Aquitalea magnusonii: one gene and its partner. The protein of the gene in region 2 binds, or shares a complex with, the protein of the main gene of each other region. Links are inferred from orthologs where the notes say so. Each region holds a gene or a part of one and is shown on either strand. Other genes may lie near its edges. The genes, in order: trxB and trxA.

Region 1 (15,620 bases), 1.8 Mb from region 2 along the record:
TGAACGGGCCAGTGGCGTGGTTGCACCAGAGCTGGAGTCGGCGGTGCTGACACCGCCGCAGCCGGAGACTGTCACCCCGGCTGCGCCGCCGGATCTGCCACTGCTGACCGAGACGGACGAAGCGCAGGTGCCGCCGGCAGGCGAGGTGGAACCGCCGCAACAGGCCGCAGTAGCGGTGGAGGCGCCGCCATTGCTTACCCCGGCTGCGCCGCCGGATTTGCCACTGCTGACCGAGACGGACGAAGCGCTGTTGCCGCAGGCAGGCGAGGTGGAACCGCTGCAACAGGCCGTAGTAGCCGTCGATGAGCAGCCTGCGCTGCCGTCGGCAGCACTGGAAACATTGGCCGGTACCAGTTTTGCCGCTGCCATGCCACAGGCAGGACCGCAAACGGCAACGCCGGATGCGGCCAAGTCGGTAGAGGTGCTGAGTGTTGCCGCTGTCACCACTGCCTCGGCTGCCGCAGCCTTGATGAACCCGCCCGCTCGCAAGGATGAAACGGTTGCGGTGGTGGATGAGCGGGCGCTGGTGGAAGCCATGTATGAAAAACTGCTGCCACGCATGAAGGTGGAGCTGTCACTATGGCTGCAGGACGCTCTGGAACTGCAGGCCAAGAACATGCTGTCCGGCGTGATGCAGCAGTTGAAGGAAGACTACGACATGCTGTTTGGCGAAACCCTGAAGGAAAGCCTGCGTCAGGCCATTCTGGCGCTGGGACGTGAGCAGCAAGGGCAGCATGACCCGTCTCGTGGAGGAGAAAACTGATGGGACACCGTTTATCCCGTATTGTCACCCGTACCGGGGACGACGGCACCACCGGTCTGGGGGATGGCAGCCGGGTGGCCAAGGATTGCACGCGCGTTCAGGCGCTGGGTGATGTAGACGAGCTTAATTCGGTTTTGGGTGTGCTGCTGGCCGAGGACCTGCCCGTTGAGGTCGCACAGCGCTTGCTGGCGGTGCAGCACGATCTGTTTGATCTGGGCTCCGAGCTGGCGGTGCCGGGCTATGCCGCACTCAAGCCGGAGCATGTTGCCATGCTGGAAGAGTGGGTGAGTCAAATGAATGCTGATCTGCCCATGCTCAAGGAGTTCATTTTGCCGGGGGGCTCGCGTCCGGCTGGCCTGGCCCACCAGGCCCGTTCGGTGTGTCGTCGGGCCGAACGCGCACTGGTGGCCGCCTCGCATGAGGGCGAGGTTTCACCATCGGCACGGCAGTATCTGAACCGCTTGTCCGATGCCCTGTTCATTCTGGCCCGTCATTTGAACAAGGTGCTGGGCCAGCCCGATGTCTTGTGGCAACCGCACCGCCGCGCCTGATGCCTGCTGGTCAGCCATGAAAAAGCCGCTGTTGTGAGCGGCTTTGCTTATCATGGTGCTGCAGCCTGGCTGATATCAGGCCGTGGCATGGCTGGGGGACGCGGCAAGCACCTCGGGCGGTAACTGCTCCAGCCACTGCAGCAGGCGCTCTGCCGTGCGTTCCCAGTGCGTGTCCAGCATCATCATATGACCCATATGCGGCAGGATTTCCGCATGTACATCCAGTCGCTCTGCTGTTGCCACCACATCCTGCGGTGAGATCAGCATGTCCTCGGCCGCCCCCAGCACCAGGGCCGGTAACGGCGGGATGGCCGCTATCCCCAAGGGATTGACCAAGGTCATGTCCATCACCGCGCGCTGACTTTCCAGTTGGCACTTTTCCACCAGCAATGCCGTGATGTTGGCAGGCGCATCCGCCGACAGCAGCAAGTCGCGCAGCTCATCCTGAGCCGGATTGTAATTGCCTTGCTGGTATCGATTCAGGTTCAGCAGCAAGGCCGGTGCCTGGGTCAGCAGGCGCAGGCTGGAGCTGGCCAGCCCGGTAGGCGGCACTGATGCCAGGAAGGCGGCAGCCGGCAGGCGCTGACGGGTCAGGTATTGCTGTAGGACGAAGCCCCCCATCGAGTGGCCAATCATGATGGGCGTACGCTTGATGCGCTTGACCGCCGCACTCAGATTGCTCACATAGTCGTCTATGCTGATGGCCGCCAGGTATTGGTGGCCGTCGCTGTCGCCATGTCCTTCCAGGCTGAGCGCCCAGCAGTCGTAGCCCTGGCGGGCAAACCAGGGCAGGAAGGCTTCCTGCCAGCACCAGGCGGCACAGAATGCGCCGTGGACAAACAAAAGGGGCGGCGCTTGGCGCGCCGTCCCTGTTGCTGCCTCATGAATCAGTTCGAGGCGTGGTTGCATTGAATCAAAGTACCTCTCCGGCATGGTCTGCCAAGCGTGAACGTTCCCCGCGTTGCAGGGTGATATGGCCGGAATGTTCCCAGCCCTTGAAGCGGTCCACCACGTAGGTGAGGCCGGAACTGCCTTCGGTCAGATAGGGGGTGTCGATTTGCGAAATATTGCCCAGACAGACTACCTTGGTTCCCGGACCTGCACGAGTGATCAGTGTCTTCATCTGCTTGGGCGTCAGGTTTTGCGCCTCGTCGATGATCAGGTACTTGTTGAGGAAGGTCCGGCCGCGCATGAAGTTGAGTGACTTCACCTTGATGCGCGAACGCACCAGGTCGCGGGTGGCGGCACGGCCCCAGTCGCCGCCGTCGTCATCGCTCTTGTTGAGCACGTCCAGGTTGTCTTCCAGCGCACCCATCCACGGGGCCATCTTTTCCTCTTCGGTGCCCGGCAAGAATCCGATGTCCTCGCCTACCGGCACGGTGACACGGGTCATGATGATTTCCGAATACAGTTTTTGCTCCAGCGTCATGGCCAGGCCCGCGGCCAGGGTGAGCAGGGTTTTGCCGGTGCCGGCCTGGCCGAGCAAGGTGATGAAGTCCACTTCAGGGTCCATCAGCAGGTTCAGCGCGAAGTTTTGTTCCCGGTTGCGCGCGGTAATGCCCCACACATTGTTCTTGTGGTGGCTGTAATCCTTCAGGGTCTGGATCACGGCGCTCTTGCCTTCCACCTTGATCACGCGCGCCTGCAAAGGCTGCGGTCCTTCCTGCCACAGCATCTGGTTGATCAGCAGGTTGGGAACATCCTGCCCTTTTACCTGATAGAAGCTGCGGCCCTGTTCCTGCCAGGACTTCATGTCCTTGCCATTGCGTTCCCAGAACGCCTCGTCGATTTCACGCGTGCCGGTGTACAGCAGGTCCGAATCCTGCAGCACCTTGTCGTTGAAGTAATCTTCGGCATCCAGGCCCAGCGCACGGGCCTTGATGCGCATATTGATGTCCTTGGAAACCAGGATGACCGAGCGCTCCGGATGCAGCTCCTTGAGGGCCATCACGATGCCGAGGATCTGATTGTCCGCCTTGCCTACCGGCAGGGAAGCGGGCAGCACGCTGTGAATGGCCTGGGTCTGCAGGATCAGCTTGCCAGTGGCAGCATCACGACTGGCATTTTTCAGCGTGATGCCGGCTTCAATCTTGTTTTCGCAGCCGCTGACAATATCGTCCAGAAAGCGGCTGGTCTGGCGGGCATTGCGCGCCACTTCCGACATGCCGCTCTTGTGGGCGTCCAGCTCTTCCAGGGTGATGATGGGGATGAAAACATCATGCTCTTCGAAGCGGTACAAACTGGTAGGGTCGTGCAGCAATACATTGGTGTCCAGAACGAACAGCTTGGTGGTTTTGCTTTTCTTACGGCTTACCATGATGGACCCCTTGGCGATGCAGAGCCCGGTCGGCAGACCGGGGCACTGCGTTAGAGAGTGTTTACAAAGGCAAGAACTTCAGCAGCATGACCGGGCACTTTCACCTTGCGCCATTCGCGCACGATCACGCCGCCGGCATCGATCACGAAGGTACTGCGCTCGATGCCTCTGACCTGCTTGCCGTACATGTTTTTCATTTTGATGACGTCAAACAGGGTACAAACAGTTTCCTCCGCATCGGATAGCAATTCAAACGGCAACTCCAGCTTGGCCTTGAAGTTTTCATGCGATTTGATGCTGTCACGCGAGATACCGACAATGCTGACGCCAGCCGCGGCAAATTGGGCGTGCAGGTCGCGGAAATCCATGGTTTCGTTGGTGCAGCCCGGCGTGTTGTCCTTGGGGTAGAAGTAGATCACCAGCGGCTTGGACGCAGCGGAAAGAGAGAAGGTGGTGCCGGCGGTGCCGGGCAGGGTGAAGTCGGGGCAGGGTGTGCCTGACATGCAAGACTCCTGACGGTGGTGGTTGGTGGGAGTACAACCGCCTTGCTTTGAGCTTAGCGGAAATTTCTTACGGTTGTCATCCTTATTCTGAGCCGTTTTCTTCATGATGACCACGTCGTATCAGCACCAGCAGTGCGCCTTCTCCTCCCATGGTTTCGCTGGCCTGGCAGAAGGCCAATACCTCCGGGTGATGGCGCAGCCAGCTACGCACCAGTTTTTTCAGCACAGGTTGGCCATTGGAGCCAAAGCCTTTGCCATGAATGATGCGCAAGCAGGGGCCGCGGTGTCGTGCGCGGTGCAAGAACAGGGCCAATGCATCCTGCGCCTGGTAACGATCCATGCCGTGCAAGTCCAGTTGGCAGGCAACCGGCCAATGGCCATTGCGCAAGCGCCTGAGCGTCTGGCCTGGCATGCCGGGGCGGGAAAACTGTGCCAGGTTGTCTTGTGGTTCGAACAGGCCGGACATATGACGCAGCACTTCCATCTCGGTGTGGGCTGACAAGCCGTGCTGAGCATGGCGGCGACGTGGGTGCGGGCTGGGTTTCTTGTGCTGCGGGATGTGACGCGGCTGACTCTTCAGCGGGATGACATCGCTGAACAGTTGCTTGAAATCGGGCTCGGGAAGTGGAGCAGGGGTAGGCGTACGCACGGCAGGCACGTCACTGCGACGCGCCTGCCGGCGGATTTCCTTCAATGTATCCTTGAAGGCCTTCAAGATATTACTTCAGGCTGTCCAGATAGCGTTCGGCATCCAGGGCGGCCTGGCAGCCGGAGGCGGCGCTGGTCACGGCCTGGCGGTAGATGTGGTCCTGCACGTCACCGGCAGCAAACACGCCCTCCACGCTGGTCAGGGTGGCATTGCCTTCGCGGCCGCCACGGGTGATCAGGTAGCCGGTGGCATCCATTTCCAACTGGCCTTTGAAAATGTCGGTATTGGGCTGGTGGCCGATGGCGATGAACACACCCATCAGCTTGATGTCTTCGGTGCTGCCGTCATTGAACTTCAGGCGGGCACCGGTAACGCCGCTGTCGTCGCCCAGTACTTCATCCAGATTGGCATTCAGCTTGAGGGTGATCTTGCCTTCGGCCACGCGCGACATCAGTTTGTCGATCATGATCTTTTCGGCACGGAAGCTGTCGCGGCGGTGGATCAGGGTCACGTGTTTGGCGATATTGGCCAGGTACAGCGCCTCTTCCACGGCAGTATTGCCGCCACCAACCACGGCGACATCCTGATTGCGATAGAAGAAACCATCGCAAGTGGCGCAGGCGGATACGCCTTTGCCGGCAAAGGCTTGCTCGGATGGCAGACCCAGGTATTTGGCGGAAGCACCGGTGGCAATGATGAGCGCGTCGCAGGTGTATTCGCCAGCGTCACCCACCAGGCGGATTGGCTTTTCATTCAGGTGGGTGGTGTGGATATGATCAAAGATCATTTCCGTGCCAAAGCGTTCGGCATGCTGCTGGAAGCGTTGCATCAGCTCAGGACCCATCACGCCGCTGGCATCAGCCGGCCAGTTGTCCACTTCGGTGGTGGTCATCAGTTGGCCACCTTGTGCCAGGCCGGTAATCAGCACCGGTTTGAGGTTGGCGCGGGCGGCGTAAACGGCTGCAGTGTAGCCAGCAGGACCGGAACCAAGGATCAGGAGGGGGCTGTGACGGGTGTTGCTCATCGTGTTGTTCCTGTTTTAGGTCGTTGAACAGTCATTTTAGCAGCTTTGCCATGACAGAATGGCGCATGCGGTCTAAACTGGACTTGTTAAATCGTGTAATGAGTGCGGAGGTGGGGGCATGGACGGAATAAGTCAAGTAAGCGGACAGAATGTTTCATCGGCCACTCAGGTGTTCGCCCTGAAAAAATCGCTGCAGGCCGAAGGCCAGTCGGTATTGTCCTTGGTGCAGGGTGCCAGCGATGTCGGCACGCAAATCAGCCAGCCTGCGTCGAATCCGGCCCATCTGGGGCAAAGTATTGATGTCCGTGCCTGAACTGGTCTGACTGGAAAAGCGGCGCTGGCCGCTTCTTTTGTGCCTGTTGCCGGTGCAGCAGGCAGCCTTGGACGCGGCAATGAAAAAACCGGGCAAGCCCGGTTTTTTTGTGCGGTGCTGAAGCGGGCTCAGGCCTGTTCACTGACTCTGCGGCTGCTGGTCTGGGTGGTGCTTTCCAGCAGGGACTGGTTGCTCTGATACTGCGCCACGGCAATCTGGCCGCTGTTCTTCTGGTTTTCCAGCGTCTGCTGTGCCTGATTGCGGACCGGAACAGACTGGCTGCTCGCGGTGGTATTGCTGTCGCTACTGCTGCGCTCGCTGTTGCGATTGCTGCTGGCGGTGGTTTGGCGGCTGCGGCTGCTGACGGCTGCTGCCGAGGTACTGCTGGTGGTGCTGTCCGATTCACTGCTGGCCCGGCTGGCATTCACGGTGCGCGTGCTGTCGGTACTGACGCTGGCGGCCTGGCTGGAGGTCAACTGGCTGGCCAGTGTCTGTTCGATCTGGAAGCGGTTCTGGCTTTGCCGCGATGGGGTGCTGACAACAGCCTGCAGGCTGCTGGCAGTGGTTTGCAGTTGTTCGGTGCTGCTCTGATTGCGGGTGGATACGGTACTGGTATCGCTGGTGTTCTGGCTGCTGTTGGCTGCGCGGCTGTTGCGGCTCTGTTGCAACAAGTTGGCCGTGGTGCTGGCGCTACTGCTCTGCAAGCGAGAGATGCTATCCATGGCGCAACTCCTGTTGATGGGCTAACCCTGTGATTTTATATCATTTTACGCAGGGTTTGCTGATAAATCAGTCTGGATGGCGCCATGGTGTGTGATTACTTCAACAGCACCAAGGCCAGCATGCGTTCTGCCAGTGCGTCCACGCTCAGCTCACCGTCGGATTTGTACCACTGCACCGACCAGTGCAGGCTGCCCAGCAAGGTGCGACGCAGCAGGCGGGTATCCTGCTTGACCAGTCCGGCGGCGGCGGCCTCGTCCAGTACTTCTTGCCACAGTGCTTCGTAGCGGTCGCGCAGCACGATCAGGCCGGGTTTGGCCGCGGCAGAGACACTGCGCCATTCATACAGCATCACTTCCAGTGCGGCCTGGTTATCCCCCAGCAGCGAGTTCAGATGAACATGGAACAGGGCGGACAGCTTGTCGCGCGGGTTACGGGCGCGCGCAATGGCTTCGCCCAACTGCTCGGTAGTGGCGCTAATGCCCAGCGCCATCACCGCTACCAGAATTTCTTCCTTGGTGCGGAAATGATAGAACAGGCTGCCGGACTGCAGTCCGACGGCATTGCCCAAATCGCGCACCGTGGTGCGTTCATAGCCCTGATCGCGGAACAGTTTGGCGGCGGCACGCACCAGTTCCATGCGACGGCTGTTTTCCTCGGGCTGATTATTTTTGTCTTGTACGCTCATGGTTCAGCCTATGTGCTGCGGGTAAGTTGAATGGTGGAGTGGCCCAGCTCGGGCAGAAAGCGCAGCGCGGCCTGCCATGCCATCTCTGGCCCCAATTGTTCCAGACAATTGGTGTGCTGATAGGGGCATTTCCGTTCGAAACAGGGGCTGCAGTCCAGATTGAGGCTGACCACGGCGGCCTGATCCGATAGCGGCGGGGTGAAGTCCGGGCTGGAGGAGCCATACAGCGCCACCAGCGGTTTGCCAAGGGCTGCGGCAACGTGCATCAGGCCGGAGTCGTTGCACACCGCCAGGCGGGTCAGGCCCATCAGGTCGATGGCTTCTTCCAGTCCGGTGCTGCCGCACAGATTGATGGCTGTGCCATCTGCCAGGCGGGCGATGTCATCACCGATGTCCTTGTCTTTGCCCGAGCCGAACAGCCAGACGGCAAAGCCGGCAGCGGCAAAGCGTTTGGCCAGTTCGGCAAAGTGGCGCGCCGGCCAGCGTTTGGCCGGGCCATATTCGGCACCTGGACAGAAGGCGACCACCGGGCGACTGGTGTCCAGGTGCAGGCGGCGGGCTGTTTCCAGCTGGCTTTGCGGATTGGTGACCAGTGCCGGATGGGCAATGGGGCGAGGCAAGGGGGTGTTGCGGGTTTCTGCCAGTGCGCAGAAGCGCTCCACCATCATCGGCAGTTCCTGCTCGTCCAGTTCGCGGGTGTCATTGAGAATCCAGTAGCGCGATTCGCCAATGAAGCCGGTCCGCAAGGGAATGCCGGCAAAGAGCGGGATCAGGGCCGATTTGATGGAGTTGGGCAGTACGATGGCCTGGTCAAAGCCTTCGGCCTTGAGTTTGCGGGCAGTTTGCCAGCGCTCGCGCAGGCGCAGTGCGCCGTGGCCGAAAGGGTTGAGATGCGCCTTGGCCACTTCCGGCATGCGTGCGAGCAGGGGCAGGGTCCAGGCCGGCGCAAATACATGCAGTTCCAGGCCGGGATGTCGTTGGTGCAGGCGCTGGTATAGCGGCTGGGCCATGACGCTGTCGCCCACCCAGGAGGGGCCGATGACCAGTATTTTTTTCTTCATGAAGGGTTCCGCTTCCAAATCAGCGCCATCCTGTGTCGGCTGTGGTGGCAAGCTGGCGTTGATTTGGTGAGCGGGCAAGCGAAAAAGGTGCGGAAGCCCGCACCTTTCGCATGCCGTCGGTCAGGCCAGGACTTAGTGGTGATGTCCGGCCGGTCCGATCAGCTTGTACTGGGTGCCACAGTAGGGGCACAGCGCTTCGCCGGTTTTGTGTACTGGCAGGAAGACGCGCGGATGCGAGTTCCAGGCCACCATGTCCGGCATCGGGCAGTGCAGGGGCAGGTCTTTGGCGGTCACTTCGATGACGCGACGGGTGTTTTCTTTCAGTTCAGCCATTGTCTTTCCTTGTCAGGCCGGCATTGCCGGCCCTTGCTGCTTGGGTGTGTTTACTTGACGTAGGTTAGCCAGTGTTCGTGTTCGGCATCCAGGCCCTTCACGATATTGAAGTACTTTTGCTGGATGGCGGCAGTGATCGGGCCGCGGCTACCTGTACCGATGGCACGGCGATCCAGTTCGCGGATCGGGGTGACTTCGGCGGCGGTGCCGGTGAAGAAGGCTTCGTCGGCACTGTAGACTTCGTCGCGGGTGATGCGTTTTTCGATGATTTCCAGCCCTTGCTCCTGGGCAATCTGCACCACGGTGTCGCGGGTGATGCCTTCCAGTGCGGAGGTGAGGTCCGGGGTGTAAAGCTTGCCCTTGCGCACGATGAAGATGTTCTCGCCCGAGCCTTCGGCCACAAAACCGTCCACGTCCAGCAGCAGGGCTTCGTCGTAGCCGTCTGCCGTGGCTTCGTTGTTGGCCAGGATGGAGTTCATGTAGTTGCCGTTGGCCTTGGCCTTGCACATGGTGATGTTGACGTGGTGGCGAGTGAAGGATGAAGTCTTCACGCGGATGCCCTTTTCCAGGCCTTCTTCGCCCAGGTAGGCACCCCACGGCCAGGCGGCCACGATGACTTGTACATCGTCCTTTTTCGGTGCCACGCCCAGTTTGCCGGAGCCGTAGAAGGCCATCGGGCGGAAGTAGCAGGAGGACAGCTTGTTGGCCTTGACCACGTCCAGATGCGCCTGGTTGATGTCGTCCTTGCTGAACGGCAGGTCCATGCCCAGGATCTTGGCGGAGCGGAACAGGCGGTCGGTGTGGTCCTGCAGGCGGAAGATGGCCGGACCCTTGGGGGTTTCATAGGCCCGCACGCCTTCGAACACGCCCATGCCGTAATGCAGCGTGTGGGTCAGTACGTGGGTGGTGGCATCGCGCCAGTCAACCAGCTTGCCGTCATACCAGATGAATCCGTCACGATCTGCCATCGACATCTTGGAGCTCTCCGTCATTATGTTTTGCGTAGCTGGCGATTATACCGTCAGCCGTGGTCTTGTGAACCGTCGTCAGCGAAAAACCGTTTCAGGCTGTGCTGTCGGTGCCGAAAACCTGCTGCCACAGTGCCTGCCCCTGCTGGTAGTGCTGGCGCAGTGTTTCATTGACTTCCACCTTGCTGCTTTCGTTTAGCCGGGCTGCATGCTGCAGCTTGCGGTAGTGGCGGTAGGCAGCGCGTCCCTGTTCTGCCTGCTCGGGGCTGATCAGTCCTGCCTCGGCGGCAACGGCCAGCAGGGCGATGTTGCCGGTATTGCGGGTGAAGGCGGGGAGTTGGCCGGCGTGTGCCAGAATCAGATATTGCACGATGAATTCGATATCGATGATGCCGCCGCGCGCATGCTTGACGTCGTGCTCGTGTGGCGGGTGGCTTTCCAGCATGCGCTGGCGCATGGCCAGAACCTCGCTGCGCAGCTTGGCCAGCTCGCGCGGCAGGGTTAGCACGTCATGGCGGATGGCTTCGAAGCCTTCACCGATGGTGGCATCGCCTGCCACGTAGCGCGCTCGGGTAAGGGCTTGATGTTCCCACACCCAGGCTTGTTTTTCCTGGTAGTTGCGAAAGGCTGCTAGTGAGCTGACCAGCAGGCCGCTGGCACCGTTGGGGCGCAGGCGCAAGTCGATGTCGTAGAGCACGCCGGCGCTGGTGGCGCTGGTCAGCCAGGTGGACATCTTGCGTGCCAGGCGCGAGTAAAGCTCGGTGGCGTCGGGATGTTCGTCGTCGTACAGAAAGATGATGTCCAGATCGGAGGCATAGCCCAGCTCTTTGCCGCCCAGTTTGCCGTAGCCAATGATGGCAAAACGCGGGGTATCGGTGTGGCGGCTGGGAATGTCGCGCCAGGCGTGGCGCAGTGTGGCATCCAGTACCGTATCGGCCAGCAGGGACAGTTGATCGGACAGTGCTTCCACCGTCCACATGCCGGCAATGTCTTGTGCCACCAGGCGGAAGGCCTGGGCGTGCTGGAAGTGGCGCAGGGTGTCCATCTTGGCTTCGATGTCGCCGTCGCTTTGTGCCATTTGCGCTTCCAGCTGGGCAGTCAGTGCCGGCCAGTCCGGTGTGGCGTACAGCACGCGGGCGTCCAGCAGCTCATCCAGCAGGATGGGGTGGCGGGTCAGGTAAGTGGACACCCAGGCGCTGGCCGAGCACAGGGTGGCCAGTCGCTGCAGGGTTTGCGGATATTCGGTGAGCAAGGCCAGGTAGGACGCACGCCGGCTGATGGCTTCCATCAGGCCGATGATGCGGGACAGGGTGGCGGCCGGGTTGGGGAAGTGGGTGGATACCTCGATCAGCGGTGGAATCAGTGCGTCGAATTTCTTGCGCCCGGCCAGTGGAATCTGTTGGTAGCGCTGACTCTGGGCCAATGCCCGCAACTGGCCCGCCACGCCTGGCACATCATCAAAGCCCAGTCCGGCCAGTTGTTCGGTCGGGTCCTGTTCGCAGATGTCGCGCCACAGGGAGGACAGCGGATGATCGGGTGCGGTTTCGGTGGGCAGGATGAAGACTTGTTCGAAATGGCGCGTTACCTTGCGCCGCTCGGTGTTGAGTGCATCCAGGAAGTCATGCCAGTTGGCAAAGCCCATGCTGGCGGCAATGCGGGCCTGGTTTTCCGCGCTGGCGGGCAGTGTCTGGGTTTGCTGGTCATCCAGGTATTGCAGGCGGTGTTCCAGATTGCGCAGGAAAGCATAAGCCTCCTGCAATTCGGCCACGGCAGCCGGTTCCAGCAGGCGCAGTTCGGCCAGGCGCTGCAGGGTGGCGCGGGTGCCGCGTAATTGCAGGCTCTTGTCGCGCCCGCCGCGGATCAGCTGGAACACCTGGGCGATGAATTCCACTTCCCGGATTCCACCCGGCCCCAGCTTGATATTGTCGGCCATGTCGCGCCGGGCCACTTCGCGGCGGATCTGGGCGTGCAGTTCGCGCATCGCCCCGTAGGCGTTGTAATCCAGATACTTGCGGTAGACGAAGGGGCGTACCATGTCGGAGAGGCCGGTGACATCGCCGGTGAGTGCCTTGGCCTTGATCCAGGCATAGCGTTCCCACTCGCGGCCCTGGGTGAGCAGGTAGTTTTCCAGCGCGGAAAAACTCATTACCAGCGGGCCGGAGTCGCCGTAGGGGCGCAGGCGCATGTCGACGCGGAACACCTGGCCATCCAGCGTGACATCGTTGATCAGACTGATGATGCGCTTGCCCACCTGGCTGAAGTATTCGTGGTTGCTGATTTTGCGCGGGCCGCTGGTTTCACCGCCTTCGGGGTAGATGAAGATCAGGTCGATGTCGGAGGAGACATTCAGCTCGCCGCCGCCCAGCTTGCCCATGCCGATGACGATGAGCTGCTGCACTTCGCCACTGTCCTCGCCGATGGGCTGGCCATACTGGGGCAGCGAGCGGCAGGCGCAGGCCAAGGCCTGCTGCACGGCAAATTCGGCCAGCAGGCTGATGGTGCTGACGACTTCGTCCAGGCCGGCCAGGCCGTTGTGATCGCGAGTAATCAGCCGTGCCATTACCGCCTGGCGCAGCCGACGCAGGGCGGATGCCGTGCTGTCCGGCCCGTCCAGTGCGTCCCAATCGGCAAAGCCAGCCATCTCGGCGGCATCCAGTGGTTGTTGCAGGCGGTTCTGCAGCAAGGCAAGCTGTTCAGGCCGCGCCGTCAGCAGCCGGTCCAGATAAAGTGAAAAGGCACGGCTCTGGGCAATGGCATGCTCCGGGTTTGCTGGCATAATGGCGCTGCACTCGCTGGTTGGTCCTGATAACACCTCATTGTATCGGTTTAGCTCATTTGGAAAAGCCCCTGCACCTGCTTGCCAGAATCCATGTCATTCGCTTGCTGCGCAAACTGCTGCGAATCGTCGGCCTGTTGTTGTTGCTGACGGGCATCGTGGTGGGTGGTGCTTTTTCGGTATTCAACTGGTGGTTTCTGCCGCGGCTGGAGCAATTCCGCCCGCAACTGGAGGCCAGCTTGTCGCAGGCAAGCGGACGGCAGGTGAGCGTGAGGGCCTTGTCCGGCGAATGGCAAGGCGTGGCACCACGGCTGCAATTGCAGGGGCTGCGTATTGCCAATCCGGTGAATGGCGAGGCACTTACCCTGCAGCAGGTGCTGGTGGTGCCGTCATGGTGGTCGCTGCTGTCCTGGCAGCCGCTGTTTTCCAGCATCGTGCTGCAGGGACCAAGCGTGGCACTGGTGCGTAACAGCGATGGCCATATCCTGCTGAATGGTTTTGACCTCTCCGCCAGCCCCGAGCGGTCGCAGTCAGCCGACGATGAACCTTCCGCCAACTGGCTGTTACGGCAGAAGCGCATTGAAATCAGTCAGGCGCATATCAGCTGGGAAGACAAGCAACTGGGGCTGCCACGGCTGGATTTGCAGCGTGGCCAGTTGATTTTGGGCCAGACCCTGCTGGGTCACCGGCTGAGCCTGTCCGGCAAGCCGGTGGCCACGCTGGGCAAGGGCTTTGACATGGAATTGTCATGGCGCGGCAATGATTTGCGCCAGTGGCGCGACTGGGCCGGCAGTGCGCGCATACGCCTCAACGGTGCGCAGGCCGGCATGTTGTCGCGCTATATGGAGAAGGTTGGCCTGGTTAACAGCGGCGAAGGCAGTGGCACGCTGGAGGCGGATTTTTCCGATGGCCATGTCAACAGCCTGCATGCCGATGTCAGTATCCGCAATGCAGCCTACACGCCGCGCGATGCACACACGCTGGTATTGCCTGCCATCAGTGGCAAGCTGCAACTGGAGCGCTCCTCGGACGGGATCTACGCCATCAATGCGTCCAATCTCACCCTGGCCAGTGCCAGCGGGCTTGCATTCGATAATTCCAGTATTCGCGGTAACTGGCTGCCCGGAGCGCAGGGCTATGGCCAACTGACGCTGGATAATGTCAATGTGGCGCACCTGACGCCGTTTATCCGAGCGCTGGGCGGGGATGGCAATTCGCTGTTTTCCCGTTTTGCACCCAGCGGCCAGCTGAAAAACCTGTCGCTCAGTTGGAAAGGCCCTTTGCAGTCACCCCGCCAGTACGTGGTGGCGAGCCGTTTCGATCAATTGGCGTGGCAGGCGTTTTCATCCATCCCCGGCGTCAGCGGTGTCAGTGGCTCGCTGCGTTTTGGCGAGCAGGGGGGCAGTCTGCAACTGGACAGCCGCCATGCGGCATTGAATTACCCGGCGGTATTCCCGCAGTTGCTGAATTTTGATCAGCTCAACGCCCGTGTGGAGTGGAAAAACCAGGGTCAGCAGACCGATGTGGATTTTCACGACGTCCGTTTTGCCAATGCCGATCTGCAAGGTCGTTTTGGCGGACATTACCACCATGATGGCAAGGGGCCAGGCGTGGTGGACTTTACCGCCAGTGTGGACAAGGTGGCTGCCATCCGGGTGCCGGCCTACCTGCCGCATGCGGTAGGGGAGGATACCCTGCGCTGGCTGAAGCAGGCTTTGCTGGGCGGCACCGCCAGTGATGTGCGCATGATCCTGAAAGGCGATCTGGCCGACTTTCCCTTTGCCGGTGGCAAGGGTGGTCAGTTCAGCGTGGATGCCAAGGTGGAGCAGGGCAAGCTGCTGTATGAAAAGGGCTGGCCCACCATTGACAACATCCAGGCCGACCTGGGTTTTCATAATGAAAAAATGCTGATTGCAGCAAGAAGCGGCAGCACGCTGGGTGTGCCGCTGAGCGCTGTTGAGGTGGGCATTGACAATCTGGGCGCTGCCCAGCCGGTGCTGACGGTGCAGGGCCACGCCCAGGGGGCGCTTGCCAGTATGCTCAAGTTCACGACCAGCAGTCCGGTGGATGGCTGGCTGGATGGCTTTACCGGCAATCTGCAGGCAGGTGGAAATGCCGCGCTGAATCTGAAGCTGGGCATTCCGCTATCCGGCCCACAGCCGGTGCGGGTGCGCGGCGACATCCTGCTGGCGGGCAATCAGCTTGGCTTCCATACCCTGCCTATTCCCACCTTGCGTGATGCGCACGGCACCCTCACTTTTACCGAACACGGCGTTGAAACCAATGGTGTCGCCTTTAATGCGCTGGGCGGGCCCTTCCTGCTGAAAGCCAGCAGCACGCCTGCCGGTCGCATGAACTTCGATATCCGTGGCGAGGCAGACAGCAAGCAGGCGCTGGATCGCTATCTGCCCATGCTCTCGCCCTATGTCAGCGGTCGCTCACCGTTTGCGGTGCAGTTTGTGGTGCAAAAAGGCTTGGAAAGCCTGCAGCTCAGTTCCAGTCTGCAAGGAAGCAGCATCCAGGCACCGGAACCTGCCGGCAAGCAGGCTGCCGATGTGTTGCCGCTGTCCTTGCGCGTGGTGCCGGGCAAGACCGCCCAGCAGCCGGTGCGGCTGGATCTGGAGGTGGGGAGTGTCGCCAGCGGCAGCTTGTTGCTGGATGGGCATGGCAATCTGAAAAGCGGGGTGATTGCGTCGGGTCGTCCGCTGGGCAAGCAGCCGGATGAAGGGCTGGTGTTGCGGCTGGCGGCCCCTCGGGTGGATGTGCCTCGCTGGGTGGACGCCATTGCCGGGCCTTCCGGCTTGCATGGCAATGGTGCTGCCGCCAGCAAGTCCATGCAGTTGGAACTGCCCTTGCAGATTGAACTGGATACTCCGCAACTGGATGGCTGGAGCGGCAGTCTGCACAAGGTAACGGCTACGCTGGGCAATCGGCGCATTCACAATGGCTGGTCG
Region 2 (15,642 bases):
GGCCTTGATCTTGTCCTGGAGGAATTCCATCGCCTCGATGTCATCCATCGGGTACAGCAGCTTGCGCAGTACCCAGATACGCTGCAATTGGTCTTGCGGCACCAGCAGCTCTTCACGGCGCGTGCCGGAACGGTTGATGTTGAGGGCCGGGAAAATGCGCTTTTCCGCCATGCGGCGTTCCAGATGGATTTCGCAGTTGCCGGTACCCTTGAATTCTTCGTAGATCACATCATCCATGCGGCTGCCGGTATCCACCAGCGCCGTGGCGATGATGGTGAGACTGCCACCCTCTTCCACATTACGTGCCGCACCAAAGAAACGCTTGGGGCGTTGCAGGGCGTTGGCGTCCACACCACCGGTCAGTACCTTGCCCGAAGCCGGCACCACGGTGTTGTAGGCACGGGCCAGACGGGTGATGGAGTCCAGCAGGATGACCACATCCTTTTTGTGCTCGACCAGGCGCTTGGCCTTTTCGATCACCATTTCGGCTACCTGCACATGGCGGGTGGCCGGCTCGTCGAAGGTGGAGGATACAACCTCGCCCTTCACCGAGCGCTGCATTTCGGTCACTTCTTCCGGACGTTCGTCAATCAGCAGCACAATCATCACCGCTTCTGGATGATTGGCGATGATGGCATGCGCGATATGCTGCAGCATCACGGTTTTACCGGATTTCGGCGGTGCCACCAGCAGGGCGCGCTGGCCTTTGCCGATGGGCGAAATCAGGTCGATGATGCGACCGGTAATGTTTTCTTCGGCACGAATGTCACGCTCAAGCTTGAACTGTTCGGTCGGGAACAGCGGCGTGAGGTTTTCAAACAGGATCTTGTGTTTGGAGTTCTCCGGCGGCTCGCCATTGACCTTGTCCACCTTCACCAGCGCGAAGTAGCGTTCGCCATCCTTGGGCGTACGGATCTCGCCTTCGATGGAGTCGCCGGTATGCAGATTGAAACGACGGATCTGCGACGGGCTGACATAGATGTCATCCGGACCAGCCAGATACGAGGTATCCGGGCTGCGCAGGAAACCGAAACCGTCCGGCAGCACTTCCAGGGTGCCCTCGCCGAAGATGCTTTCGCCTTTTTTGGCCTGGTTTTTCAGAAGCGCAAAGATGAGATCTTGCTTGCGCAGGCGGTTAGCGCCCTCGATCTCGTTGGAAATAGCCATTTCCACGAGCTGGGATACATGAAGGTGTTTGAGATCAGATAAATGCATAGCGGCCGTTGGTCGACTCGTAAAGATTGAGCAGAACGCTGTTCGTGGGGTGTGGATGCGGATACGAAACAGGCGACTGATGCGCCGCCTGCTTGAAGAAGTTCAGGTGAGAATAGACGCTTTAGATGTGGCTGTCAATGAAGGCGGCCAGCTGGCTCTTGGCCAGTGCGCCCACCTTGGTGGCCGCTACCTGGCCATCCTTGAAAATCATCAGCGTCGGAATGCCGCGGATGCCGAATTTCGGCGGGGTCAGTTCGTTCTGGTCGATGTTCAGCTTGGCCACTTTCAGACGACCGGCGTATTCCTTGGCCACTTCGTCCAGGATGGGGGCGATCATCTTGCAAGGACCACACCATTCAGCCCAGTAGTCGACCAGAACCGGCACATCGGCCTTCAGGACGTCTTGTTCAAAGGAGTCGTCGGTTACATGCAGGATAAGATCGCTCATGGCTTCCTCTAGTATTCGGGGTGGTTTGCAGTGTCGTTAGCCGCTGATGGTAACAACTGACTGACTGTGGGGCAACCGCTGCCTAGCGGCAGTTGCGGCTTTTGCAAGCCCGGCTTGCAAGTAGGGTTGGCACTTGCCGATGTTGCTGGAAAATTCCGGTTTGTGCCAAGCGGTATTCACAGAGAATGGGGAGCAGCTGCGCCATTTTCAAGAGCCTGGCAGCGCCGCTGCCAGCAATTGGCGGGTATAGGGCTGCTGCGGCTTGTCAAATACCTGTGCAGTCACCCCCTGCTCCACCACCCGGCCGGCCTGCAGCACCAGCACCCGGTGGGCCACCGCGCGGATGACCGCCAGATCATGGCTGATGAACAGGTAGCTCAGGCCGTACTTGCGTTGCAGGCTGCGCAATAATTGCAGCACCTGCTTTTGCAAGGTGGCATCCAGCGCGCTGGTCGGTTCGTCCAGCAAGATGAGTTTCGGCTTGAGAATCAAGGCACGGGCAATGGCAATGCGCTGGCGCTGGCCGCCGGAAAACTCGTGCGGATAGCGTTCCATCATTTCGTGATGCAGGCCAACCTCGGTCAGGGTGGCTATCACCTGCTGGCGTACCTGCGCGGCACTTAAACCCGGCTGGTGCAAGGCCAGGCCCTCCGCGACGATCTGCCCCACCGTCATGCGTGGCGACAGCGAGGAAAACGGGTCCTGGAACACCACCTGGAAATCCTTGCGGGCATGGCGCAGGCGACGGCCACGCAAGTCCTGCAGTGCCATGTCGTCCAGCCTGATCTGGCCTTGGCTGGGCAAGAGGCGCAGCAATGCATGCCCCAGCGTGGTCTTGCCGGAGCCGGACTCACCGACAATGCCCAGCGTTTGCCCTGCCGGGACATCCAGCGATACCTGCTGCACCACCGGCACCAACCGCTGGCTGAACCAACCTGCCTTGCGGCGATAGCTGACGGTGATGTCCCTGGCCTGCAGCCGTAGCGGCAGCGCGGCCGACTCCTGCACTTCGGCGTCCAGGATGCCTGGCCGACTAGCCAACAGTTCGGCGGTATAAGGATGAGCCGGGTGGCTGAACACCTGCACCACCTTGCCGCTTTCCACCACCAGGCCGCCACGCATCACCACCACCTTGTCGGCAAAGCGCCGCACCAGGTTGAGGTCGTGGGTGATGAACAGCACCGCCATGCCCATCTCCTGCTGCAATTCATCCAGCAATTGCAGGATTTGCGCCTGCACCGTCACATCCAGTGCGGTGGTGGGTTCATCGGCAATCAACAGACGCGGCTGACACGCCAGCGCCATGGCAATCATCGCGCGCTGGCGCTGGCCACCGGACAGCTGGAAGGGGTAGCTGTCGATCTTCTCGGCGGCATCCTGGATACCGGTACGCAGCAACAGGCGAATGGCCTCGGCCCGTGCTTCACGCGCCGTCAGCCCCAGGTGCAGGGTGAGGGTTTCGCCAATTTGCCGGCCTATGGTGAACAGCGGATTGAGCGCATGCATGGGCTCCTGAAAAATCATGGCGATGTCGCGGCCACGGATTTGCCGCAGGCGCTTCTCGCCCACGCCCAGCAGTTCTTCTCCAGCCAGGCGGATGGAGCCCGTCAGCCGCACCTCCGGGTTCAGTTGCAACAGCGCCTGGGCGGTGACGGTCTTGCCGGAACCGGACTCGCCCACCAGCGCCACTTTTTCGCCGGCTGCCACGCTGAAACCGACCGAGGACAATACTTGCTGCCGGCCAAAGTGGGCATTGAGCGCGGCAACGGTCAACAGGGTTTCCATCTCAGCCTTTCCGGGTGTCCAGCGCGGCGCGCAGACCCTCGCCAATGAAAATCAGCAGCAACAAGGTGGTGGTCAGCACCGCAAAAGTGGGCAGCGCGATCCACCAGGCATCCAGATTGTCCTTGCCCTGTGCCAACAGCTCACCCAGGCTGGGTGTGGACGATGGCACACCCAGGCCAAGAAAATCCAGGCTGGTGAGCGCCAGAATCGCCCCGCTCACCCGAAATGGCAGGAAGGCCAGCACCGGCGTCAGGCTGTTGGGCAACACGTGCCGCCACATGATCTGCCAACTGTTCAGACCGCAGGCCCGCGCCGCCAACACGTAGTCCATCTGGCGATTGCGCAGGAACTCGGCCCGTACATAATCCGCCAGCCCCATCCAGCCAAACAGGGTGAGCAATACCAGCAACAGCAGCAAGCTGGGCTTGAACAAGGACGCCAGGATGATCAGCAGGTAAAGCTCGGGCAGACTGCCCCAGATTTCCAGCAGACGCTGCACCACCAGGTCCAACTTGCCACCGAAAAAGCCTTGCAGCGCACCAAACAGCACCCCCAGCAGGGTGCCGGAGACGGTGAGCGCCAGCGCAAACAGCACCGATACCCTAAAGCCGTAGATCAAGCGCGCCAGCACGTCGCGTCCACGGTCATCGGTGCCCAGCACATTGTCGAAGGACGGTGCCGCCGGATTGGGATTGTCGGCAAAATAATTCACCGTGTTGTAGCTGTAGGGATTGGGCGCATAAATGGCGAAATTGCCTGGCCGGGCAAACTGGTCCTGGATGAAGGGGTCCAGATAATCGGTGGCGGTATCAAAGTCACCACCAAAGGCGGTTTCCTGATAATCGAACAGCACCGGGAAATATAGCTGGTCGTGATAGCGCACCATCAGCGGACGGTCGTTGGACAGCAGCTCCGCCCCCAGCGACAGGACAAAAAACAGCAAAAACAGCCACAAGCTGTAAAAGCCGCGCTTGTGCTGGCAAAAGCGTCGCCAGGCGCGCTGGCCGGGTGTAAGGCTGGGCGCATGGCTCATCGCTCACCTCCGTCAAAACTGACCCGCGGGTCCACCAGCACATAGCTCAGATCCGACAGCAGCTTGGCCACCAGCCCCAGCAGGGTGAATACGTACAGGCTGCCCATCACCACCGGGTAGTCGCGCCGCATCACCGACTCGTAGGACAGCAGACCCAGCCCATCCAGCGAGAACAGGGTTTCAATCAGCAGGCTGCCGGTAAAGAAAGCACCGATGAAGGCGGCCGGGAAACCGGTAATCAGCGGAATCAGCGCATTGCGGAACACATGGCGGTACAGGATGGCCCGCTCCGACAGGCCCTTGGCGCGGGCGGTGTACACATACTGGCGGCGGATTTCTTCCAGAAACACATTCTTGGTGAGCATGGTCATCACCGCCAGATTCCCCACCACCGAGGCCGTCACTGGCAGCACGATGTGCCACAGATAATCCAGCACCTTGTCGATCAGGCTGAGGCTGTCCCAGTTGTCGCTCACCAGCCCGCGCAGCGGAAACAACTGCCAGAAGCTGCCACCGCCAAACAACACCAGCAGGGCCACCCCCAGCACGAAGCCCGGAATGGCATAGCCCAGCAAAATCACCGTGCTGCTGGCCAGATCAAACAGGCTGCCATCGCGCACCGCCTTGGCAATGCCCAGCGGAATGCACAGCAGATAGGTGATAAAGAAGGTCCACAGACCAATACTCATCGATACCGGCAGCTTGGACAGAATCAGCTGCGCCACCGACTGGTGATGGAAAAAGCTCTCGCCCAGGTCGAAACGGGCAAAACCGGCCAGCATATGGCCAAAACGCTGCAAGGGCGGCTGATCAAAGCCATACAGCTTTTTCAGTGCCTGCAACTCTTCCGGCTGCAAGCCGCCACGGCTCTTGAACACGCTGCTGATGGCGGTGGTTTCACCCCCCACGCCGCTATGGCTCAATTGCTGCACCATCTGCTCCACCGGGCCGCCCGGCACAAACTGGATGATGGCAAAGGTGAGCGCCAACACGCCAATCAGCGTGGGAATCATCAGCAACAGCCGTTTCAGGATATAGCGCCACATGCTTATTTTTTCTCCCACCAGGTTTCGATGGCCCACGTGGTCGGGCTGTAATACAGCGGCAGCCTGGCCGGTTGGCCAAAGCGGTTCCACCAGGCCATGCGGTGATAGGGCAGATTCCAGTTGGGCACCAGGTAGTAGCCGGCACGCAGCACCCGATCCAGCGCATGACTGGCGGCCAGCAGTTGCTGCCGGCTGGTAAAGTGCTGGAATTGCGGCAACAAGGCCTCCACCGCCGGGTCGCACAGCCCGGCCCAGTTTTGCGAACCGGGCGTCTGCGCCGCCTGGCAGCTATGGAAATCCAGTTGTTCGTTGCCCGGACTGTTGCTGGCGGCGTACACCACCACCGTCATGTCGTAGTCAAAATCATTCAGCCGCCGCTGGTAGATGGCCGGGTCCACCACCCGCACGGTCAGGGTGATGCCCAGTTTGGCCAGGTTCTGCTGCCAGCCGCTGGCCACCCGGTCGTATACCTTGGAATAGGTCAGAAACTCGATGCGCAACGGGCGGCCCCGGTGATCCACCAGCTTGCCGCCTTCGTAGCGCCAGCCCGCCTCGAACAGCAGTTGACGCGCCTCGCGCAGATTGCGGCGTATGCCATAACGTCCGTCGGTAAAGGGCGGCTCCACCGGCGGGCCGAATACCGCCGGGTCCAGCTTTTCGCGCAATGGCTGCAGCAACTTCAGCTCATCCGGCCCGGGCAGGCCGCTGGCGGCCAGTTCGCTATTGGTGAAAAAGCTGTTGCTGCGGCGGTACTGGCCATAAAACAGGTTGCGGTTGGCCCATTCGAAGTCAAAGGCCAGACTGATGGCCTGGCGCAGACGTTTGTCGGCAAATTGCTGGCGGCGCAAATTGAACACAAAGCCCTGCATGCCGGCAGAACGCTGATGCGGCAGGGCTTTCTTGACGATGCGGCCATCGTCGAACTTAGCGCCGAGATAGCCACGCGCCCATTGCTTGGCCATGTTTTCGGCCGAGACATCAAATTCACCGGCCTTGAAGGCCTCCAGCCGGGCGGTTTCGTCCTGGTAATAGCGGTAGCCGACTTCGTCAAAATTGAACATGCCGCGGCGCACCGGCAGATTGGCCGCCCAGTAGTGCGGATTGCGGCTAAAGCGGATGTTCTTGCCCAACTGGTATTGGCTCAGCACATAAGGGCCGGAACCGACAGGCGGCACCAGCACCATGTCAGCCAGCGTCTTGCCGGCCGGAATCCACTGCCGGGAAAACACCGGCAACTGGCACAGAATCATGTGCAGTTCGGAATTACGGCGCTTGAAATCAAAGCGCACCGTATTGGCATCCAGCGCTACTGCTTGCTTCACATCCGCCCAGTACAGCCGGTATTGCGGCGTGGCGGCGGCATCGCGTGTGAGGGTATTGAAGGAGGCCACCACATCGGCGGCCTGCACCGGCCGGCCATTGGCAAAGCGGGCCAGCGGGTTGAGATGAAAACGCATGGACAGTTTGTCTGCCGCCAGCTGCATATCGTCCGCCAGCAGGCCATAGCAGCTATAAGGTTCGTCCTCGCTGTTCACCCCCAGGGTGTCCAGCGTCAGCGCTTCTACCCCGTCGGCCTTGTCGCCCTTGAGCGAGAAGGGATTGAGCGTGTCAAAACCGCCCTGGGCCGACAGCATCAGCCGCCCGCCCTTGGGCGCAGACGGATTGACATAGTCAAAATGTGTAAAGCCTGCCGCATATTTCGGCACATAGCCCAGCGCCTGAGATGGCGCAGCCATGCCGCCGCACGCCCATAGCAGCAGTGCAACCCCTAGCCAATGTAAATGTTTCATCTTGTTTTACGGCTTACGCATTAATCATGACTAGCTTATGATTGTGGTTTTTACCCTGATTCCGGCAGGCTGACGCAGGCGTCCAACCCTGCCCAGACGGGATTTATGATACATCGCGGCTAGAATAGCTTGTTTTAATATGGCGGCGGTATGTTGTCCCGCAACGTTTTACGGCTTGTTACCTCGATATAAACCTTTTTCCGAGTGCCTGCCCCGGTGTAAGGGCGGGCTGTAGGACAATCCCCACGACAGCGTAGCGCAGGCTTGGGTATAATGCCCCCCTGTTTCTACCAAGAAGGACTCCAAATGGGCTTTCTGCAAGGCAAAAAAATTCTGATTACCGGCATGATCTCCAACCGCTCCATCGCTTATGGCATCGCACAAGCCTGCCATCGCGAAGGTGCCGAGCTGGCGTTCACCTATGTGGTGGACAAGCTGGAAGATCGTGTACGTGAAATGGCCAAGGATTTTGGCAGCGAACTGGTGTTCCGCTGCGATGTACAAAGCGACGATGAAATCAACCAGCTGTTTGTCGACCTGGGCAAACAGTGGGACGGCCTGGACGGCCTGGTACACGCCATTGCCTTCGCCCCGCGCGAATCGCTGGAAGGCGACTTCCTGGATGCACTGAGCCGCGAAGCATTCCAGACTGCACACGATGTGTCGTCCTACAGCTTCCCGGCACTGGCCAAGGCTGCCCGCCCGATGATGCAAGGCCGTAACGGCGCCCTGCTGACCCTGTCCTACCTGGGCGCGGTACGTGCCATCCCCAACTACAATGTGATGGGTCTGGCCAAGGCCAGCCTGGAAGCATCGGTACGCTTCATGGCTGCCAGCCTGGGCAAGGACGGCATCCGTGTGAACGGCCTGTCCGCCGGTCCGATCAAGACCCTGGCTGCCGCTGGCATTTCCGGCTTCTCCAAGCTGCTGTCCATTGCTGCCGGCCAATCCTGTCTGCGCCGCAATGTGACCACCGAAGAAGTGGGCAACACCGCTGCCTTCCTGCTGTCGGATCTGTCCTCCGGCATCACCGGCGAAATCACCTATGTGGACGCCGGCTTCAGCATCAACTCGATGAACGTGCCGGACGCCTGATTCCGCAGCTTTCATCACGCATCTCCTCAGCTTTGGTTTACTGACGGGATAAGCAATTACAGGGCGCTCTCCTGCCAGGACAGCGCCCTGTTTGTCATCCATGGCTCCACCATACGGTGGATGGTTGCCTGCCCAAGCCCATTGCACACTGCGCCCACACCCACCTTCATCAGGAGCGCAGCATGAGCAATCAACCCGTTTTCATCCCGGTCGGTGATCTGGCCGACGGCTTTGCCCCGGAAAGCCACATCCTGCCTTTCAGCCCGCTGCTGCAAGGCCGCCAGTTGCAACTGCATTTTGCCGATGGCAGCCGCGCCCGCTTGCAAGTGAACGCCGCGGATTGCCAACTGACGGCATTGACCGACGGAGAGGCGTCAGGCTTCAGCGGCCAGGGCCGCTACCGCGCCAGCAGCCTGCGCCCCGATATCGTGTTGCTGGATTTCCTGCCGGAAGGGCAGCACGGCCATTCGCTCAGCCTGGTACTGGATCTGGCACATGGGCTGTTCACTGCCGTGGCCGGGGTGCTACCACGGGAGGAGGATGTCGCCCGTTCGGCCTTCAGCCGCGTGCTGTCCGGTGAGGCGCTTACCGCGGTGGACTGCCGCTTTGCCCATGGCTGCATCGACCAGCCGGTGACAGCACACAGTGCGCTGCACCACAGCACCGACGAGCTGATCGGCCTGCGCAACCAGTACCGCTACAGCCCCACCGAATGCTACGAACACATCTATCTGAATAGCCACTTCTATACCTGGCAATGCCTGCAAGGGGTGGAGCAAGGGCTGGCCGATGTGGACCGCTGCCATTACTTCAAGCTGGCAGAGCAGCTCTACCTGTTTGTGTGGCGGGAAAAGATTGTCCCCACGCTGGGCGTGGTGCTGATCGACCTGCAACAACTGAAAACCGATGGCAAGATCTTCGGCTACCAGGGCAACGACTTTAGCGCGCTGTCCAACTTCCCGGTGGGTGCCATCGCGCAGATTCTCAACCACACCCGCCACGCCCTGTAAGCCGGAGCAAGCGCCCATGCTGAACTTGGATTTTGCCGGCAAAGTGGTATTGGTGACCGGCGGCGCACAAGGCATAGGTGCCGCCATCAGCCAACTGCTTGCCCGCCACGCGGCCACGGTGGTGGTGGCCGATGTGCAGGGAGAAACAGCCCGTGCCACTGCCACCGCCTTGCAGGCACAAGGCTTCAGGGCCAGTGCCTGCCAGTGCGATCTGGCCGAGCCGGAACAGGCCACCGCACTGGTGGCGCAGGTACTGGCAGAATATGGTCGGCTGGATGTGCTGATCCACAACGCGGCCTTTTTCCCGCTCACTGCGTTTGCCGACATCACCCCGCCCCTGCTGCAACGAACGCTGGCGGTGAATCTGCAGGCGCTGTTCTGGCTGAGTCAGGCCGCCCTGCCCGCCATGCGCGCGCAAGGCGGCGGGCGCATGCTGGTGACTTCCTCGGTAACCGGCCCGCGGGTTGCCTATCCGGGGCTGGCGCACTATGCCGCTTCCAAGGCAGGGGTCAATGGCTTCATCCGCGCCGCCGCGCTGGAACTGGCGGCCGATGGCATCACCGTCAACGGCGTGGAACCGGGCATGATCCGCACCCCGGCCATGGATAATCTGGGCGATGACAAGCTGAATGCCGCCATCGCCCGCAACATTCCACTGGGGCGACTGGGCGAGCCGGGAGATATTGCCGCCGCCATGCTGTTTCTCGCTTCGGATGCCGCAGCCTACATCACCGGGCAGACCATCATCGTGGACGGCGGTGCCACCTTGCCGGAGAGCACGGCGGCGCTGCACTGAAACGATTGGTAGTGCCGCAAACGACAACACCGCCATGTAGGCGGTGTTGTTCATTGAATCCAATTGAAACTGTGCTCAGGACAGTGCGTTGAAAGCCAGGGTAGGCACATCGACAATGCTGGAGCCGCCATCGGCCACAATGGCCGCGCCGGTGATGATGCTGGCCTGCTCCGACAGCAGGAAGCGACAGATGCTGGCGATTTCCTCCGGTGCGGCAGCCCGGCGCAAGGGAACATCCGCCGTCACCCGGGCATAGGCCTGATCCAGGCTGTCGCCATACTGTTGCATCAGCGGCTGCATTTCCTCATCCGCCATCGGCGTTTTCACCCAGCCGGGACACACCGCATTCACCCTCACCCCGTGCGGGCCGTAATCACGCGCCAACGAGCGGGTGAGGCCAATCAGCGCATGCTTGGCGGTGGTATAGCCACACACCTCCGGCCCGGCGGCCAGTGAGGCTATCGAAGCCAGCAATACCATGGCACCCCGGCTGGCGATCAAATCCGGCAGGCATGCCCGTGCGGCAACAAAAGCGGTATCCAGATTGGCACGCATGGCGGCATGCCACGCGGCGTCATCCGTTTGCAGCGCACTGCCCATGCCCAGGCCGCCGGCACAACACAGCAGGCCGTCAATGGCACCACAGCGTTGGCGGATTTGCGCCAGCCAGCCAGGCCAGCGCGTGCTGTCCGCCGCGTCACCATCCAGTGCCAGCGCACCGTATTGCGCGGCCAACTGCTGCAAAGGCGCGGCACGACGGCCAATCAACACCAGCTGCACGCCGTCGGCGGCCAGCAATGCAGCGCAAGCTGCCCCTATGCCACTGCCGGCACCGGTAATCACCACGGTTTTGGCTTGAGCTACCATCTGCTTTCCTTCCAGAAATAAGAACGGGAAGCCACAGTGTAGGCAGGCCGGTCAGCATCCCCCATCCACCAGATGGAGGAGCCGCCTCTGCATGTGACCCACATTGTTCCGGGCAAATGGCAGATGGCGACTTGGGAACAGGCGCTCAGAATGTTAAGATATTAATCACATTGATCCGCCATCCTGAATCGCATGCCAACTTCCAGCGCACAACACCAGCACCGCCTGCCGCAGCACCTGCTGCGCGCCCGTGAAGCCGTGATGGCTTACTTTCGTCCCTTGCTCAACAGTGTGGGCCTGACCGAACAGCAATGGCGCATTCTGCGCCTGCTGGATGACCGCGGCGAAATGGAAGCCGGGGTGATTGCCGACCTGGCCTGCATCCTGTCGCCCAGCCTTACCGGCATTCTGGTGCGCATGGAAAAGGCCGGCCTGATTCACCGCAGCCGCGACAAGGTGGATAGCCGCCGGCTGATTGTGTCCTTGTCCAGGGAAGGTCGCCAACTGACACGCGAAGTCGCGCCACTGTCCAACGCCTGCTATCGGCAGATAGAAGCGCATTTTGGCGAGGAAAAACTGGAACTGCTGATCAGCCTGCTAAACGAACTGGAGCAACTGCCAGCCCCCGTGGCGCTGAGCGAGGACAAGGCGCTGCTGACCGAAGCGGACCGCTGACACCAGAGACTGAATGCAACAGGCCCCGGCGTAATGCCGGGGCCTGTTGTGTATTGTTTTACCGCGTAAAAATCAGCCCGCGCCGGCCGCCACTCGCCGCACCGCCGCCATTACCGCCAGCAAGGCCAGTTTCTGTGTGGACAACAGGCGGATATAGCGGCGAAAAGGCGGGAAGCTGCCCACCACTTCACTGGCGGCAAAATGCTCGACTTCCAGCCGCCAGCCCTGCTCATCCGCAATCAGTTCACAACGCTTGAAATCCAGCGGCATCAGCGCGATGTGCAAGTCGCGGTCCTGCTGTAACAAGGCCATCAGGGCCGCCAGCTCTGCGCCATCCCCCTCGCGGCGCAGACAGGCAAAACCGCTGCGCTGCCAGTTACCGCGGTGCTGCAGTTGCAGCCGGGACGGACGGGATGGCGCACTGCCCGGCAGTGCCAGTACAAAGCAGCAACTGACGGTATGCAGCAGGAACTGGCTTTCCACCCGCTCCTCCACCCGGAAAAACCAGTCTGCAGCAGGCAAGCGGTAAGCCGGACAGCCCTCTTCCGCACCGACCACTTCCAGCCCGTTCAGGTCCTGCGCCAGCCTGGCCAGGGTTGCCCCCGGCCGGTAAGCCCGTGGCAGGCGCGGCTGCCACAGCCGCTCAAGCACCAGAGGCAACACGCTTGAGCTCCTCGTCGATCAGCGAAGCATGGCCGCCCACCTTGCCGAACTCCTCGGCCAGAATGTCTTCTATGGCCACCGCACGGAAGGGGTTCACCTTCTGGACAAACACGGTCCACACCAGTGCATACAGCGCAGTTAGACCCAGCATGATGCCAAAGGGCAGATAGATGTCGCGCGGGTGCATGCCCGGCGGCGTGATGTACCAGATGGCAATCAGGATGCCCACCGAGGACACGATCTGCGGCAGCGGGAACCAGGGCGAGCGATAGGCCCGCGGGAAATCCGGCCGGGTGAAGCGCAGACGCACGATGGCCAGATTCACCAGCAGATAAGCCACACCCCAGGCACATACCGCCGCCAGCACCAGCGGCATGATGCGGTCCAGATCACCCTGGATGAACCAGGCATGGACGCAGGGAATGACCACCGCCACCAGAATGCCCACCAGCGGCGTCTTGAAACGCGGGTGCAGATAGGTAAACGCCTTGGGCAGCGCACCATCCACCGCCATGCCGTACAGGATGCGCGGCAGCGCGGCAATCAGGGTATTGATGGTGGCCGCACCGGCAAACAGCAGGCCGATACCCAGCCAGATCTTGCCGAAGGGGCCCATCACCTGATCGGCAAAGGCCGGAATCGCCATCGGGGTATCCAGCAAATGCGGGCCGGCGGGATTTTTCGGGTCCATTGCCACATTGGCCACCTGATGCACCATGGCCGCCCCGTAGATGGCCATGGTAACGGCCACGCCGGTCAGGCCCAGCTTGGCGGCACGCGGAATGTTGCGACCGGCGTTTTTCAGCTCCGGTGCCAGCGGAGTCACCAGCTCGAAGCCGACAAACATGAACATGGCCATGCCGATCAGGCTGAGCACGCCACTGGCGTCACTCAGGTCCAAGGGACTGCCGAACCAGCCTTGCAGCGACACAGCCGGGGCCTTGATGAGGCCGATGATGCCGAACACGGTAAGCGTGGCCCACATCACGAAGGTCAGCACGATTTCAGCCTTGCCGAAAATGGTAATTCCTAGCGCATTGAGCACGCCAAACAACACCACCAGCCCTACCCCCACCATCCAGGAAGTGCCGCTGTGCTCCAGCATGGTGTTGAGGTGTTCAAAGTTCACCAGCGCCATGATGCCGGACAGGATGGTTTCCGCCGTACCGGCAAACACATGCACCAGCAGATAAGCCGAGATGGTGCCGGTAATCGCCCAGAAGCGCCCCAGCCCGCAGGATATGTAATCGTAGACGGCACCGGACGTCGGCATCATCGAGGCCGCTTCGGCAAAGGTGGTGGCCTGCGCCTGCATCATGATGAAGGCAATCAGCATGGCCAGGGCAAAGGTGCTGCCCGCCATGCCAAAACCGCTGGTAACGGTAAGGATGACCGGGCTGGCCATCACCACGCCGACCGAACTGGCCAGCGCCACCGGAAAACCCACCACCCCTTGCTGCAGGTGCCGGGTCAGTTTCTTCTCTATCGACATGCTGTTTTCCTCCTGAAGACTCGCTAACCATGGCAGGGAGGCACTGCAGCAGGCTTGCTACCTGTCTGTGGCGCATCAGTACACCTTCCCCATCATGCTGATAACCGGGCGCGCTTCTTTTTATGGCTGTCCCGGACGAAACCGTCACTGCCGCAAGTGCTGTTCGGCTTGTTGCCGGACAAACAGGGCATGCGCCAGCGCGGTACGACTACTCACATCAAACTTGCGAAACAGGTGCAATAAATGGGTTTTGACCGTGGCGAGACCCATGTTCAGCTCGCGGGCAATGGTCTTGTTGCAGGCACCGGTAGACAACAGCATGACCACTGCCTGCTCGCGTTCGGTCAGCACGATGGCGGGGGCCGGGCAAGGCTGGCTCAGCATGCTGTCCAGCGCCATGTCCAGCAGGCCATGCAAGCCATGCAGCACACGCAGCTCGTCGTCGGCAAAGCCGGGCATCCGCCCTTGCCGTAACAAGGAGAAAGCGGCCACCACCCGCCCCTGCCGCCGCAGCAGGATTTCCGCCACATCCACCAGCCGGTTGCTGGCCAGAAACGGCGTATAGCGCGATGTGGCACGTTGCGACACAGGCAAGGCACTACCCAGCGTCACCACATCCAGCGGCTGGCGCGCCAATCTGGCCGGATGCAGCGGGTCGTGCCCCATGTAACGCGCCACATAGTGCTGGTGCAGCTCTTGCGGCATGTGGCGCAAGACGAAATCATGCGGCTGTTGCTGCCGGTCCACCCGGTAAAAAGCAGTGGCGCTGTGCGGCAACACATCCTGCAGCACGTCCAGACAGCGTTGCAACGGCTTTGCCACCGGTGCGTCAGCAAGCAGATGGGCCATGGTGTTGTCCTGGCAATGGGCGGAAGCAGGCGCCTGGCCCGCTCCCTCCCGTCACATGGTTCAGGCAGCCTCGAAACCGGCAGCCAGCGCACTGACAATGGCATCGCATTCTGCCTGGCCGATAACCAGCGGCGGCGACAGGATGATCTTGGTACCCACCGGGCGTACCAGCACGCCGTTTTCACGGGCGATTTCGGCCACCTTGTTGGCATAGCCGCCCATCGGATCGATAGGCTCGCGGCTGTGCTTGTCCTGCACCAGATCCAGCGCAATCATCAGCCCCTTGCCACGTACCTCACCGACGGCGGCGTATTTGTCGGCAAACGGTTTGAGCCTGGCCAGCAGGTATTCACCCTGGGCGGCGGCCTGGGCCGGCAGGTTTTCCTCGCGCACGATCTTGAGGTTGGCAATGGCCGCCGCGCAGGCTACCGGGTGACCGGCATAGGTGTAGCCGTGCATGATGACGCCGCCAAAATCCTGGTTCTTGGCAAAGGCATCGGCCACGCGCTGGTTCACCACGGTGGCACCCAGCGGCACATAGCCGGAGGAAATGCCCTTGGCCAGGCACATGATGTCCGGTTTCACGCCCCACAGACGGCTGCCGAACATGGAGCCGGAACGGCCAAAACCGGTGACGATTTCATCGGCAATCAGCAGCACGCCGTACTTGTCGCACACCGCGCGGATCCGCGGCCAGTAGCTGGCGGGCGGCACGATGACACCACCGGCACCCTGGATGGGTTCGGCAATAAAGGCGGCCACGGTGTCCGGGCTCTGGAACAGGATTTCCCGCTCCAGCATCTGCGCGCAGATCTGCGCCAGTTCTTCCGGATCTTCGGTAAACGGGTTGCGGTACAGCCACGGTGTTTCCACATGGA

What was found.
Region 1: the proteins of trxA (region 2) and trxB are in contact, whole or in part, in a crystal structure (PDB 1F6M), measured with the Escherichia coli proteins. The link is inferred for Aquitalea magnusonii from one-to-one orthologs.

The regions. Positions count from the first base shown.
Region 1 is NZ_AP018823.1:2,411,121-2,426,740, reverse strand. What follows is about bases 3,831-6,792. They hold trxB (thioredoxin-disulfide reductase), read right to left. Parts: upstream 5,808-6,792; coding sequence 4,854-5,807; downstream 3,831-4,853. Other genes in these bases: DLM_RS11545 (hypothetical protein), read right to left, coding at 6,249-6,792; DLM_RS23055 (putative motility protein), read left to right, coding at 5,926-6,120; DLM_RS11555 (Smr/MutS family protein), read right to left, coding at 4,217-4,849; DLM_RS11560 (peroxiredoxin), read right to left, coding at 3,831-4,134. Also shown: DLM_RS11580 (hypothetical protein), read left to right, coding at 1-763; DLM_RS11575 (cob(I)yrinic acid a,c-diamide adenosyltransferase), read left to right, coding at 763-1,314; DLM_RS11570 (alpha/beta hydrolase), read right to left, coding at 1,390-2,223; DLM_RS11565 (PhoH family protein), read right to left, coding at 2,228-3,631; more of DLM_RS11560, read right to left, coding at 3,682-3,830; more of DLM_RS11545, read right to left, coding at 6,793-6,842; DLM_RS11540 (TetR/AcrR family transcriptional regulator), read right to left, coding at 6,938-7,528; waaF (lipopolysaccharide heptosyltransferase II), read right to left, coding at 7,537-8,589; DLM_RS11530 (zinc-finger domain-containing protein), read right to left, coding at 8,722-8,922; DLM_RS11525 (branched-chain amino acid transaminase), read right to left, coding at 8,973-9,896; glnE (bifunctional [glutamate--ammonia ligase]-adenylyl-L-tyrosine phosphorylase/[glutamate--ammonia-ligase] adenylyltransferase), read right to left, coding at 9,985-12,666; DLM_RS11515 (YhdP family protein), read left to right, coding at 12,726-15,620.
Region 2 is NZ_AP018823.1:641,478-657,119, reverse strand. The notes cover bases 1-2,984. They hold trxA (thioredoxin TrxA), read right to left. Parts: upstream 1,664-2,984; coding sequence 1,337-1,663; downstream 1-1,336. Other genes in these bases: DLM_RS03145 (ABC transporter ATP-binding protein), read right to left, coding at 1,871-2,984; rho (transcription termination factor Rho), read right to left, coding at 1-1,215. In the rest of the region: more of DLM_RS03145, read right to left, coding at 2,985-3,448; DLM_RS03140 (ABC transporter permease), read right to left, coding at 3,450-4,481; DLM_RS03135 (microcin C ABC transporter permease YejB), read right to left, coding at 4,478-5,527; DLM_RS03130 (extracellular solute-binding protein), read right to left, coding at 5,530-7,317; enoyl-ACP reductase FabI, read left to right, coding at 7,624-8,412; DLM_RS03120 (MoaF C-terminal domain-containing protein), read left to right, coding at 8,595-9,422; DLM_RS03115 (SDR family oxidoreductase), read left to right, coding at 9,439-10,218; DLM_RS03110 (SDR family NAD(P)-dependent oxidoreductase), read right to left, coding at 10,294-11,085; homoprotocatechuate degradation operon regulator HpaR, read left to right, coding at 11,278-11,760; DLM_RS03100 (DUF3156 family protein), read right to left, coding at 11,833-12,423; DLM_RS03095 (APC family permease), read right to left, coding at 12,404-13,915; DLM_RS03090 (helix-turn-helix transcriptional regulator), read right to left, coding at 14,060-14,764; DLM_RS03085 (aspartate aminotransferase family protein), read right to left, coding at 14,825-15,642. UniProt on the Escherichia coli protein: Participates in various redox reactions through the reversible oxidation of its active center dithiol to a disulfide and catalyzes dithiol-disulfide exchange reactions.